2 regions of the Rhodoglobus sp. G.S.4 genome follow, and region 2 is predicted to be linked to the other one. Evidence: predicted binding sites of a transcription regulator. Region 2 holds the regulator's gene; the other holds the start of a gene.
What was found. Region 2 encodes HrcA, which represses chaperone genes, less so after heat shock. Its sites were predicted from a motif close to TTNGCACTCGNNNNNNNCGAGTGCNAA; they were not measured.
Positions count from the first base shown of each region.

Region 1: the regulator HrcA is predicted to act here: its motif matches at 3,432-3,458, upstream of groES (co-chaperone GroES).

Region 1 covers NZ_CM152748.1:2,338,038-2,345,189, reverse strand. Annotated here, with positions in the region: gene tsaD (tRNA (adenosine(37)-N6)-threonylcarbamoyltransferase complex transferase subunit TsaD) at 1-792, shown strand, start outside; gene AC061P_RS11535 (DUF4190 domain-containing protein) at 893-1,177, shown strand; gene AC061P_RS11530 (DUF4190 domain-containing protein) at 1,279-2,205, shown strand; gene AC061P_RS11525 (class I SAM-dependent methyltransferase) at 2,220-3,407, opposite strand; gene groES (co-chaperone GroES) at 3,531-3,827, shown strand; gene rarD (EamA family transporter RarD) at 3,951-4,895, shown strand; gene AC061P_RS11510 (ABC transporter substrate-binding protein) at 4,953-6,239, shown strand; gene AC061P_RS11505 (ABC transporter substrate-binding protein) at 6,369-7,152, shown strand, end outside.
Region 2 covers NZ_CM152748.1:1,668,633-1,675,784, forward strand. Annotated here, with positions in the region: gene AC061P_RS08065 (histidine triad nucleotide-binding protein) at 1-285, opposite strand, end outside; gene AC061P_RS08070 (16S rRNA (uracil(1498)-N(3))-methyltransferase) at 303-1,034, opposite strand; gene dnaJ (molecular chaperone DnaJ) at 1,044-2,144, opposite strand; gene hrcA (heat-inducible transcriptional repressor HrcA) at 2,168-3,190, opposite strand; gene AC061P_RS08085 (DUF4870 domain-containing protein) at 3,403-3,801, shown strand; gene AC061P_RS08090 (DUF4870 domain-containing protein) at 3,891-4,265, shown strand; gene hemW (radical SAM family heme chaperone HemW) at 4,281-5,531, opposite strand; gene AC061P_RS08100 (HAD family hydrolase) at 5,631-6,308, shown strand; gene AC061P_RS08105 (DUF1990 family protein) at 6,305-6,898, opposite strand; gene lepA (translation elongation factor 4) at 6,904-7,152, opposite strand, start outside.

The DNA of each region.
Region 1 (7,152 bases), 670 kb from region 2:
GCGGGTGCGCTCATGGTCGGAGTTGCTGCAGCGAAGGCACTTGCGGTCGCGACCGACAAGCCGCTCTATGCCGTCAACCATCTCGTCGGTCATGTCGGAGCGGATGTGCTGCGTGATGACGGAACCGAGATCGACCTTCCGACAATTGCGCTACTCGTTTCGGGTGGACACACCTCGTTGCTGCATGTGCGTGATCTCGTTTCCGATGTCGAACTGCTCGGCGAGACAATCGATGATGCGGCAGGCGAAGCCTTTGACAAAGTAGCGAGACTGCTGGGATTGCCGTATCCGGGCGGGCCACAGATTGACCGGGTTGCTGCCGGGGGAGATCCCCGTGCGATTCGCTTTCCTCGAGGCCTCAGTCATGCCAAGGATCTGGAGCGGCATCGCTACGACTTCTCCTTTTCGGGTCTCAAGACCGCTGTTGCCCGGTGGGTGGAGCGCGAGCAAGATGCGGGAACAGAATTCTCGATCGCGGATGTTGCCGCTAGCTTTCGAGAGGCAGTCGTTGACGTCCTGCTGACCAAGGCAGTCGCGGCGTGCGTTGATCGAGGGGTGCCTCGCCTGCTTCTCGGTGGCGGGGTTGTTGCGAATGCCCGGGTGCGGGAACTCGCTCAGGAGCGGTGCGACGCTGCCAACATCCAACTCAGGATTCCGCCGCTGTCGTTGTGCACCGACAACGGCGCGATGATCGCAGCGTTAGGTGCCCAATTGGTAATGGCAGGTAAACAACCGTCGACGCTGAGCTTCAGTGCGGACTCGACTCTTCCTGTCACCCAAATTCAGGCGTAGTTTCGCGCTAGGCTCGAACCCAGACACATTGACAGCGTTCTTTCAGGCTGACAATATGGTCGCGCCGCTTTCGGTTTCATCTACTAAGGAGCATTCCGTCATGTCAGAACCCACGCCTTACGCCTCGACGCCAACAGGCGCGCCGGTTGCCAAGTGGAACGTACTCTCCATCGTGTCCCTCGTGACCTCGATTCTGTGGCTTAGCCTCATCGGCATCATCACTGGTCACATCGCACTAAGCCAGATCAAAAAGACTGGCGAACAGGGCAACGTGCTCGCCATCATCGGACTTGTCCTGGGCTACCTCGGTCTACTGGGAGCCATTATTTTTGGCGCGATCATCATCGGATCGTTGGCACTCGGCGGAGCCGTAACCTCGTACTAGATTTTTCCTGTTCGAAGGGCCTGCACAGGTGTGCGGGCCCTTCGGCGTTAACGCGAATTGTTAACGGGAAAATGTTGATGTTCGCTTGCTAAAGTGGCCGAATGGCTACTAACAACTCAGACGGCTCGACGCCGTCGATCCCCACTCCCGCTATTCCTGCGGCATCAAGCGCGCCCAAGGCAAAGGCGACTCCGTCAGCCAAGAAGCCTGCGGCAACGAAGAAGACGACCGCCTCGCCGGCCGCAGCGAAGTCCACACCTGCAGCGAAGGCTTCCCCCACTAAGACTTCAGTTGCCAAGGCTTCAGTTGCCAAGGCTTCCACCACCAAGACTTCCCCTGCCAAGGCTTCCCCCACCAAGACTGCCGCGGCTAAGACTTCCACCACCAAGACTGCCGCGGCTAAGGGCACTGCGCCAAAGGCCACCCCCACAGCGAAGATGGATGCTGCGAAACCCGCAACGGAGAAGGCTGCCGTTCCAGCGCCAGTCGCCCCCACCAGCGCAGCACCGAAGTCAGCAGCGGCACCGGCACCGGCAAAGTCCGCAGTGTCGGCGACAAGTGCTGCTGCGGCCACTCCGGCATCGGCGACGTCAGCTCCCTCGACCCCGCCGGTGCCTCCCGTCACGCCCAACGACACTCCCGCGACGTCGAACGATCCGTACTCCGCGCCAAGCGGTACCCCGATCCCCGGCTACGAGAGTGCAGCTACTCCGGGTCAGGCACCATTCACCCCGGTTCCGGCCGGTCCCCCACAGGGGCTCTCCATCGCCTCGATGGTTACCGGAATCTCGGGCATCCTGCTGTCGTTCGTCGCTTTTGGTTTCTTGCCGGGCGTTGCAGCGGTAGTCATGGGCCACATGGCGCAGAAGAAGCAACCTCAGTCGCGTCCTTTCTGGCTCACGGGCTTGATCACCGGATACATTAGCGTCGCGATCGGCTTGATCACCGGAATCATTATTATTGGCGCATTCCTGCTATTTACTGCAGGCATCAGCCAGATGGGTCCCAGCTTCCGCCGCGATTTCTAGCAGCCACCAGCCCGCTACGCAGGCGAAACAACGCGGCGAGCTAGTAGCGCCCGACGCTTGCCTGCCACGCGCGTAAGAATCAGCGTTGCACTGTGCTCACCCTTCAGTGAGAGCGATGTTCGGAAAGTCGCGGGGTCGATATCGACCCCGCGCTTTTTGATTTCTAGAGTGCCAATCTTGCGGGAAGCGAGTTCCTTCTTGAGTGAGCGCTTATCGAGTGCGAAGTCAGCGACAATCTCGAAACAGGTTGCGAATGGCGAGGCCACTGCTGCGTCTGCACTGAAGTACGCAATCGACGTGTCGAGCATCCGTCCGTTCAGCTGTCTGGTGAGATCTCCGATAAGCCTCGCCCGGATGACTGCCCCATCTGGTTCATAAAGAAACTGCCCTAATTCTCCCGTGGCTTCATCTGCGCTGTCGGAGGCTGCCGTCATTTCGGCGGTGCCGTGTTCACCGATGACCAGTGCGGAGCGACGGATGCCGTCGCGAGCGACTGCACCGAACCACAGCCCGAGCTCTACGACTTCACGGCCGACTGAGATCCACTGGGCTTCAGCATTTTCGGGAATGAGATCGCGATCGATGCCGGGGCCGAGCTTGATTCCGGTGGGATAGCGCTCGGCAAGACTGAAAGCGAAATCGAGTGATGGTGTCCAGTCCGCCGGATTGGTCAGGCGAACGCGAGCATCCCGCCGCGCTGGGTCGAGGTAGATGCCGTCGATCCCTGAGAGATCTGCCGATTCTGCATCGCCGTGAACGACGTGAGCGTTGCTCCAGGGAGCTAGATTGAAGCTCGCGAGCGCTGCGGTGGTTTCGTCCAACTCGACAGCCGTGACGGTGAGGCCGAGGCCTGCGAGCGCGAGGGCGTCTGCGCCGATTCCGCAGCCGAGATCGGCGACCCACTTCACATTGGCGTTACTGAAGCGGCCGGCGTGGAGCGCCGCAACAGGAAGTCGAGTTGCTTGTTCGAGGCCGGCTTCGGTAAAGAGCATCCGTTCGGCAAATGGGCCGAACTTGTTCGCCGCTTTTGCCCGCAATTTGGACTGGCTGAGCACGGCGGCGACGAGGCCGGCGCTGTGGCCAGCTTTTCGCAGTTCGCCGACAGTGCGTACAATTTCGTCGCTCGATTGCCAAGCGGGAAGTGAGTCGAGCAGGCGGAGGCCTTCGGCTGAAAGTAGCTCGCGCAATTCGCTCTGATTCATTCTCTAACCGTATCCGCATCTGTATTGGCACTCACGTTGATCGAGTGCCAACCAAGCCGTATAGTTGATCTGGCACTCCCACAGGGAGTGTGCCAACCCAAGAACTTGAGAAAGAGGTCACACGTGTCGGTGTCCATTAAGCCGCTCGAAGATCGCATTGTTATCAAGCAGGTCGATGCAGAACAGACCACCGCGTCTGGGCTCGTCATTCCTGACACTGCGAAAGAGAAGCCCCAAGAGGGTGAAGTAGTCGCCGTAGGTCCCGGTCGTATCGACGACAACGGAAACCGCGTGCCGCTTGACATCGCCGTAGGCGACAAGGTTATTTACTCCAAGTACGGCGGGACCGAAGTGAAGTACGGCGGAGACGACCTGCTCGTGCTGTCGGCTCGCGACGTTCTTGCTGTGGTCGTTCGCTAAGGCGAAGCGCAAATCATCGCCGAACTTCGCTGTTCGGCATCACTCAAGCCCAAGGCAATTGCCTTGGGCTTTTGTGTTGGGCGGATGTCAGTGGTGCAGCCGGCGCAGCCCTAGAATTTAACGGTGCCCCCGACTTCTCACGCTACTGACCGCGTATCACCGAGCGGCCTCGGTTTTGCGGTATCCGCCTACATACTGTGGGGCGCGATGCCCATCGCGTTTTTCTTCCTCAAGGACTCAGGCGCCATCGAGATTGTGGCCTGGCGGATTGTTCTCTCACTCGTTTTCTGTGCTGCACTTTTGCTCGTCACGCGTGGCTATGCGCGGGTGATGGTGATTGTGCGCGATCGTCGAACTTTCTGGACTCTGGGTTTGGGCGGCGCTTTCGTTGTCGTGAACTGGCTTGTCTACGTTTATGCAAGCCTCAACGGCCACATCGTTGAAGCATCGCTTGGCTACTTCACGAACCCCATCGTGACCGTATTGCTTGGCGTCATCATTCTTCGAGAACGACTCCGCCCTCTACAGTGGGTCGCGATTGGCATCAGTGCGCTCGCTGTTCTTGTGCTGGCGATCGGTTACGGAAAATTCCCCTGGATCGCTTTGGCTCTGGCCTTCAGCTTCGGTATCTATGGACTCGTAAAGAAGAGCGTTGGACCGAAGGCGGATGCGCTGGGTGGGCTAGCAGTCGAAACAGCATTCTTGACGCCAATCGCCATAATAGTTCTGTTTGTATTGGACGCCAACGGCACTCTTTCGCTTGGCTCCGTTAGCACTAGCCACACGGTTTTGACGCTGTGTCTTGGCGCCATCACCGCGATCCCGTTGATCCTTTTTGCTGCCGCCGCCCGCCGTCTGCCGCTCACCTACATGGGCCTCGCCCAGTACTTGGCGCCAATACTGCAGCTTGTGGTTGGCGTCTTCATCTTCCACGAGGCTATGCCGCCGGAACGCTGGTTGGGATTCGCCATTGTGTGGGTGGCGTTGGCTATCCTCACCTTCGATCTCTTCCGTCACTCGTCACGTACTCGGCTTGGTTCGCCAGCCGAAGCTCCTGGCGCACCGTAGTATTCCTGTGAAGGTGCGTGATCGCCCGAAGGTCGCGGTGCCGAGAGAGGTAAGTCAATGACGAGGTTTCGTGCAATTCGACGTCTAATCGTTGCGGCAACCGTTGCCGTCGCTCTTGCAGCGTGCAGTTCACCTGCACCGACGCCCACTCCGGTGGTTTCGGCAGCAGTGTCACCTACTCCGACCCCGGTTGTAACTCCTGCGGGTGATGGCGTGCTGCGAGTGGGTACCATCTTTCCGACGAGTGGAACATTCTCCTTTCTCGCTGCTGCGCAAGCGGCGGGGGTGGCTGCTGCAGTCAAGGAGATCAACGCGGCTGGCGGAGTAAACGGTGCCCCCGTTGAGATTGTGAGTGCAGACTCGGGTGAGGCAAAGACCACAAAGCTCGAGTCATCGTTTAAGACACTGGTGTCTAAGAAGGTTGATGTGGTCATCGGGCCGTCGTCGTCGGCTCTCGCGCAAAGGGCTATCCCTCTCGCAATCGAAGCTAAGATTCCGGTGATTTCTCCCGCTGCCACCTTCTCGAGCCTGGGCGATGTTTTCGACGATGGCTACTTCTTCCGCACGATACCGGCCTACGACCAGCAGGGTTATGCGCTCGCAGAAGCCCTTGCCGGCGGGGAAACAACTCAGCGCATCGCATTTGTTTATGTCGCGGATGACGAGGGTATTGCGCTTCATGACACGTTCGTCACTGCCCTCGCCGAGTACGGCAATGAACTCGTAGCCGACGAAGTTTTCACCAGCTCAACCACCAACTTTGATTCGATCGTTGCCAACCTTAAGAAAGCGAAGCCCGATTTTGTTGTTGTCGGGTCGACGTATGACGCCGTCAAGGCAACCAAGGCCGCTATCGCAAAACTTGTGGCCGCTGGGTATAAGGGTTCGAAGCTCTGGCTTACGTCACTGAACACTGGTGACTATTCGCAATCGTTCACGAACGGCACGCTGAAAGGGGTGCGGGGGGTCATCGAGGGTGCGCAGCCATCGAAGACGTTCATCGCGACGCTTAAGGCAACCAATTCGAAACTCACGAGCTACCGCTATGCAATGGAGTCCTATGACGCCACTATGTTGGCTGCTCTCGCGGCGATCGTTGCCCAGGATGACGCGGGGGAGCAGGTTGCTGGTTCCCTCTATGACGTCTCAAAGGGCGGAGTGAAGTGCCTGAGTTTCGCTGAGTGTTTACAGGTCCTGAAAACAACAAATGACATCGACTATGACGGTGTCTCGGGAACGGTCAACTTCACGCCAGACGGAAACATTGAGCCCGGATACTGGGGAAAATACACCTACAACGGCGAAAATAAGTTCGTGTTCACGGCGGGATCGATCGTCGGATAGAACGAGTGCCGCCCGGATTGGGGGCACTTTTTGGCCGCGAATTGGCTTTGCTGAGTTCGTGTTTCGCGATTTGCCCACTACCGTAACAATGCTGCTTTCTGTTTCGAGCGGTAGATAGGAGCGACTGTGATGACATCCATAGACCGTGGATCACGCGTATCGCTGCGGACCCGTCGCGGGTTCACAGCAGTTGCTGGCGTTCTCGCCGCAGTTCTTGTTCTCAGCGGATGCTCGGCTGAAGAAGCCCCACCGGAGCCCATCGCGCCCAAAGATTTGACCCTCACCATTGGTGCTCTCGTTCCCGAGACCGGGTCACTCAAAAAGTTTGCCCCCGCCGTTTCGGCTGCGATTGCGTTGGCGGCCCAGGACGTCAATGATGCCAACGCCAACCTCACGGTAACCGTCGAGACGCAGGACTCAGGCGACTCAACAGGCACGACTGCAGAAGATGCTGCCACTGAGTTGCTTGCGGTAAGAGCAACCGTGATTATTGGTGGCCTGTCGAATGGAGTCTCCAAAAAGGTGATCGACAAGATCACTGGCGCGGGCGTCGTCGAGATTTCGCCAGCGAACGATTCTCCTGATTTCTCGAATTATGACGACAGCATGTTGTACTGGCGAACATCGCCATCGTGCGCGCTCGAAGGTTCTGCTCTCGGCGCCGAAATGGCTGACCGCGTTGACGGCTCGATCGCGATTCTCTCCGAAGATGCGTTGTGCGGACCTCTGCTGCCTCGCGCAGTCGGTGAAACCTTCCAGCGCGGTGGTGGCGAAGTCATTGTCGAAGAGACTATCGACGACAAGGCAACGGGCCTCGACGATCAAATCGCTGATGCCATTGCCGCAAAGCCGGATGCCGTAGCAATTCTGGGAACCACTCAGGCCGAGAAGATTGCCAAGGCGTTCATCGCGG
Region 2 (7,152 bases):
TTGACCGGCACTTTCGCCGGTATTGAAAATCAATCGGTACTCGCTATCGGTGTGCTCGTCTGCGAGTTGCTTGGCTACTGCGACTAACTCGGCGAGCAAGGCCGGGTCGCCGGCCGCCAACTGGGAGACGTTAGCGAATTGCTCGGTTTTGGGAACAACGAGCAAATGAACGGGTGCTTGCGGGGCGATGTCGCGAAACGCAATCACGGAATCTGACTCGAAGACAATATCCGCGGGAATCTCGCGAGCGATGATCTTCGTAAAGATCGAAGGTGAATCAGACATACCTCTAGCCTAAACCTCTAGGCCCAGCGGCCAAGTTTGACGTTCAGCACAGCGAGGGCAGCAGGGCCAGCGGTGGACGTGCGCAAGACTTCACTGCCCAGTCGAACAGTGGATGCTCCGGCCGCGGTGAGAAGCTCCAACTCGTGGTCAGCGACCCCGCCCTCTGGCCCAACGACAAGCACGATGTCGCGATCGTCCACGACGAGGTCAGCGAGAGTTTCGGTCGCGGTTGGCTCGAGGACGAGCATCCGCGTGCTTGACGCAAAATCAGCCAGTTGTTTCGTTGTGACCAGATCGAGCACGTCAGGTAACCACGTGCGTAACGACTGTTTGCTCGCTTCACGCACAATTGCCGCCCACCGATCGCGTCCTTTCGCGACCTTTGCGCCTTGCCAGCGCGAAATACTTCGTGCTGCCGTCCACGGAATCACACCGTCAATGCCGAGTTCGGTCGCTACTTGAACCGCAAGCTCATCACGGTCGGCTTTGGCCAATGCTTGAGCGAGAAACACCGCAGGGGTGCTGCGTGGCGTGCGGTGCGTCTCGGCTACTTCGATGCTGAGTTCTGTGTGTTCGGCAGTCGTGATGGGCCCCGAAACTGTGAGCCCAGCACCATTGCTAATCGCAATCGTCTCGCCAACCTTGAGGCGTGAGACTGTCACCGCATGGCGGGCTTCCGCTTTCGTCAGCGAAACCGTATCGCCGACCTGCGCGTCGTCGAGCTCTTCATCAATGTACAGGTGCGCCACGGTCGTCGCCTACAGGAACCGATCGCGAAGCTTCGCGAACAGGCCCTGCTGGAATTCAGCAAAATGCGGTTCTTTGCTCTTGCGAATGGCAGCAAGTTGTTTGATCAAGGTCTGCTCGGCACCACTCAACTTGGTAGGTGTGACCACTTGGATGCCCAAGCGCAAGTCACCTCGACCGCCTCCGCGAAGGCTCGTGATTCCTCGTTCCTTGACCGTGAGAACTTCACCGCTCTGAGTGCCAGGCTTGATGTGAACTTCGACTTTGTCATCGAGACCATCGAGCGTGACGGTGGTTCCCAAGATCGCGTCGAGCATCTGCACCTCGACGGTTGCGAGAAGATCGTCATCTGAGCGACTGAAGACGTCGTGATGACGGACTTTCATCTCCAAGAAGAGGTCTCCATTCGGGCCGCCTGCCGGGCCGACTTCACCCTGACCGGGCATTTGCAACCGCAAACCGGTTTCGACTCCGGCCGGAATGTCAACCGAAATGGTGCGCTGTGCGCGCACGCGACCTTGGCCGGCACACGTGGCGCACGGGTTCACGATGATGTTGCCGTATCCGCGGCATGTGCCGCAGGGACTCGACGTCATGACGTTGCCCAAAAGGCTGCGCACTTGGCGCTGGATCTGGCCGCTACCCTGACAAATATCGCAGCGCACTGGAGATGAGCCGGGAGCTGAGCAGTTTCCCTCACACGTTTCACAGAGCACAGCTGTGTTGACCTCGATGTCCCGTGAGACACCGAAGATGGTGTCTTTCAGGCTGACTTCAACCCGCAAGAGCGCATCTTGTCCCCGCTCCCGTCGCGAGCGTGGTCCAACGGATTGTCCGCCACCACCGCCACCAAAGAAGGTCTCGAAGATGTCGCCGAATCCGAAGTTCGCACCGCCGCCGAATCCGCCGCTTCCACCCATGTCGTACTGCTGACGTTGCTGCGGATCGCTGAGCACGTCATAGGCATGCGTGACGGACTTGAACCGCTCTGATGCATCTGCGCTCGGGTTGACGTCGGGGTGCAACTCGCGAGCGAGTTTGCGGTACGCCTTCTTGATTTCTTCTGGCGTGGCCTCGCGGGCAACGCCCAGTGCTTCGTAGTGATCTGCCAAAGTTCCGATTGCTCCTTACGAGCTCAGTTTTCTTCCAAAAGTCGCGACAGGTAGCGCGCTACCGCGCGAACCGCTGCCATGTTGTTCGAATAATCCATGCGGGTTGGACCAAGCACACCGAGGCGTGCAATGCCGCCGCCAGACGAGGAGTACCCACCCGTGACGACCGAAGTCTCTTCCAACCCAAATTCTGCGTTCTCGCGTCCGATCCGCGTGGAAACGGACCCACTTGTTACTTGCATTTCTCCAAAGAGCCGTAACAACGTCACTTGCTCTTCTATTGCCTCAAGAACAGGAAAAATACTTCCCGAGAAGTCTTGCTCGGTTCGCGCAAGATTTGCTGTGCCCGCGAGAACAAGTTTGTCATGGCGATTAGCCAATACCTGTTCGATCAAGCTGGATGCCACCTGGCTGACGAGTGCCTGACGTTCCACAGGAAAAATATCCGCGAAATTCGCGAGCCGCTCCGCCGCCTGAGGAAGCGACTGGCCGTGGAGCGCCGAATTCAGCTTTGCGCGCATCTCGCCCAGAAACACCTCGTCGAGAGGTTCGGAAACATCGATGAGCCGCTGCTCGACGAGCCCGGAGTCGGTGATGAACACCGTCATAATTCGCGAAGAACTAATGGGGACCAGCTCAACGTGGCGCACCCGAGCCGTAGCAAGAGACGGATACTGCACAAGCGCGACACTGTTCGTTAGCTGAGACAGCATGCGAACAGTGCGCGCAAGAACGTCGTCCAAATCGTCTGCTTGCCCCAGGAACGACTCAATTGCTTGACGTTGGGCGCTAGTGAGCGGCCTGAGATCTGCGAGCTGGTCGACGAATACGCGATAGCCCTTGTCTGTTGGCACCCGGCCAGATGAGGTGTGAGGAGCGGTAATCAGCTCTTCGTCTTCGAGCAAAACCATGTCGTTGCGAATCGTTGCAGCAGACACCCCAAAGGAATGACGCTCGACTATCGATTTGGATCCGACAGGCTCGCGCGTAGCAACGTAGTCCTGCACGATGACTCGAAGCACGTCAAGTCCGCGGGCGGAAACCATGCCACCACCCACCTCTCTTGATTGGCACTCAATCCGTTCGACTGCCAATCTTACTCGACACTCCGTGACACAACCGTTGCACCGCGCAACTCATTAGCGCTAGCGTGTCTCTGTACTTGAGCGCTACCCCTTCGGGGAAATGCTCAGGTGGCACACCGAGCACTTTGATGAAACCCGGGAAGTTCCCTTGTTCACCTGAAAGGCACGAACTCATGACTGACGCAAATCCGCAGCCCGCCGCACCGCAGCCTGCCGCTCAACTGACCACGGCAGAGGACAATCAGTGGGCGTCATTCGCTCACTTGGGCGGAATCCTCAGCTTCCTGCCATCGCTCATCATCTGGCTGGTCTTCAAAGACCGCGGAGCTTTCACCAATGTGGAAGCCAAGGAAGCGCTGAACTTCCAGATCACGTTGACCATTGCGCAGATCGCCGTCGCGATCCTCGGTTCGATCCTCTCCGCAGTCACTTTCGGTCTCTTCGCGCCAATCCAGGGCTTGCTCTGGTTTGCTCTGGTCGTTGTAGCGATCATCTTCTCGATCGTCGGCTTCACCAAGGCGAAGGACGGCAATCACTACCGTTACCCCTTCGCTCTTCGTCTCATCAAGTAACGCGGTAGTTACCCGCTGAAAAAGACTCGGCCCCGGGAGCTTCGGCTCTCGGGGCTATTCTTTTGCCCAATGCAGGGTTTAATGGAGTCATGTCAGATTCCACACCTCCCACCAGCTCTCCGTACGCACCGATCCAACCGATGAGTCCAAGCGATGAGAAGCTCTGGTCAACACTGATTCACATCGGTGGAATCTTCTTGGGATTCATTTCAGCGCTCGTTGGCTACCTCGTCTTCAAAGACCGCGGACCGTTCGTGCGCGCCCACGCTCGCACTGCACTCAACTTTCAAATCACGATGTATATCGCGATGTTCCTTGGCGGGATTCTCACCATCGTCGGAATCGGCTTCCTTATTATTGTCGCGGCCGCCGTTCTGATCGTCATCTTCAGCATCATCGCTGCAATCGCCGCGAACAAAGGGCAGGCCTACAGCTACCCACTCACGTTCGAGTTCATTAAATAACTCAGACCCATCGCTCTAAATAGGGGCGTCAGCGAGCAGTCGTCGTACTACGGCATCCGCGAGCAGGCGCCCCTTTAGTGTGAGCTCAATCGTTCCGCTCAGTGCGGCTCGTGCTTCGACGAGCTCTTCGGCAATCAGCCCAGCGACCGCGGTACGACCTTCGGCATCGAGCGTGTCAATCTGAAGCCCATTGCGCACCCGGGTGCGCAACAAGACGTGTTCCAGATACTTGCTGGAGTCAGCGAGCGTCTCTCGACCTGCCCCCGGAGAGTGACCAGCGGCGATACGATCCGCATACGCGGCCGGGTGTTTCACATTCCACCAGCGCACTCCTCCGACGTGGCTGTGCGCGCCAGGGCCAACACCCCACCAGTCATTGCCCAACCAGTAGCCCACATTGTGGCGACTAGTGTTGCTGACCTCAGGATCATCGCTTGCCTTGCCCCAGTTGCTGACCTCGTACCACTCGTACCCGGCAGCCTTGAGCTTGTACTCCGCTAATTCGTACATGTCAGCCTGAAGATCATCATCGACGGCAGCAACAACTCCGCGGCGAATCTGTGCCGCCAACTTCGTGCCCGTTTCGATAATCAGCGCGTAGGCCGAAATATGGTCAGGATTCTGCGCGATCGCGTGATCAAGCGAACGCTCCCAATCCTGCAAAGTCTCGCCCGGAGTTCCGTAGATCAGATCGAGGCTCACATCGAGCCCCACCTCGCGAGCCCACGCCACAACGTGAGGCACACGCTCGGGGTCGTGAGTGCGCTCCAGCGTTGCCAGCACATGGGGCACTGCCGACTGCATTCCAAACGACACCCTCGTGAATCCGGCATCTTTGAGCGCCAGCAGGTAATCGCGGTCAACAGAATCAGGGTTCGCCTCAGTGGTCACTTCGACATCCGAAGCGAAACCCCAGGTATCGCGCGCGGCAGCGAGCATGCGAGTGAGGTCGGTCACGGGCAACAGCGTTGGAGTGCCGCCGCCAAAGAACACTGTCGACGCTTTTCTGGGAGCAACGCCAGCCTGGGACAACACGGTGGATGCCAATGCCATTTCAGCGATCGCTTCCGTTGCGTAGTCAGACCGTTTCGCTCCGCGCAATTCTTCGCTCGTGTACGTATTGAAATCGCAGTAACCGCAGCGAACCCGACAGAACGGAACGTGAATGTAGACACTCCACTGACGGTTCTCAGAACCGGCGGCAGCGCTTTCTGGTAGCGCGCCGTCAAGGGGTGCTGGGTCGGCAATGGGCAAAGCACCTGGCACGAACGAGTCCCCTAAACAGCTGATCACACGAGCGTGCCCCAGCAGTTGCATGCAGGCACAACCTCAATTGTCGCACCTCGGTCATGGGAGAATGTCACCGTGACAACGCACATTCTTTGGGACATCGACGGCACCCTCATCCACAACTCTCGAGACGGTGCAACGGTCTACGTCGACGCTTTCACTCGCGTCACCGGCGCCCCACCACAGCGACGGATCGCTAGCCCGCACGGCATGACCGAGGGACAGCTGCTCGCCGAACTGCTGCAGCTCAATGGACACTCCCCCGCGATGTTGGATGATCTGCTCACCGAACTCGACAGTCGGACGCAAGCCCAGCACGACCTCGGCTTCACTCGCGAAGCCGTCGCCGGAGGTCAACGGGCGCTGCGCGAAGTCTCACGACACGGCTGGACAAACGCGCTGCTCACCGGCAATGGCCCTCAGCACTCGCGCTTCAAACTGTTGGCCGCCGGCTACTCCCTCAACGACTTCAACTGGCAGAACTCATTCTTTGGTGATCGATCGCCCAATCGCTCACACCTCACCTCGCTCGTCGCACCCCTGCTCGGTGCCGGACCGCACGTCATCATCGGTGACACCCCGAATGATGGGCTAGCCGCTGACAGCGCGCAATTGCCCTTTATCGCCGTCGCCACCGGAGCATTCTCCGTTGCCGATCTCCGGAACACCAACGCTCGACTGGTCATTTCCGACCTAGAGTCGGGCATCGACGACGTGATCGGAATCATCGCCGAGCTTGCCACGCGGGACTAAGTCGAAGTAACGGGGCCGGCAAGCGCTCGCAAATAGCGGCCAACCACTACGTACTGCAAAACTCGCAAGGCCGGCGACAGCAACATCCATTTGGTTGACGACGGTCGTGAGAACGAACGAACAGTGATCCAAATCGAATTGTCGTCGCGGCGCTCAATCATGAATGACTCTTCACCACGCAAGGGATGACCCTCTAGGGTTCCATAAGCAAAACCAGCGACCGTTGGCTGATCAACAACGTAAACGACGCGTACTGGCTCGTGGGCCGCGAACAGACCTCGCCCTACCGTGAGCACGATGGTGTCACCGGGGCGAACTTTGGGGTGGGCATCATTGTCGTGCGAAAGATCGAGCGGTTCACCGGCGGGATCGCGAGGCAACACGGTCACACCGAAACCACTGCGGCGCTTAACACCCCACGTCAAAATTTGTTGGTGCGCGAAAGCCCACCGCTCATCGCCGTGACCAATTCTGGCCGTGCGCTCAACGCGACGGAAGCCCTTCGGAGGAAGAGCGGTAAAAGTGCTGCCACGCGTGGCACCCACCGCGCCGTACGTAACAGGCGCATTGGGGTAGGTGCGGGCATCCACTTCGTCTACTTCTTCTCTTTGCCGGCTTCGACTTCACCAGACAGCGCTGCAATGAAAGCAGCCTGCGGAACCTCGACGCGCCCCACCATTTTCATACGCTTCTTGCCCTCTTTTTGCTTCTCGAGGAGCTTGCGCTTGCGGCTGATATCGCCACCGTAACACTTAGCCAAAACGTCTTTGCGCATCGCGCGAATTGACTCACGCGCGATGATTTTGGAGCCGATCGCTGCCTGGATGGGAACCTCAAACTGCTG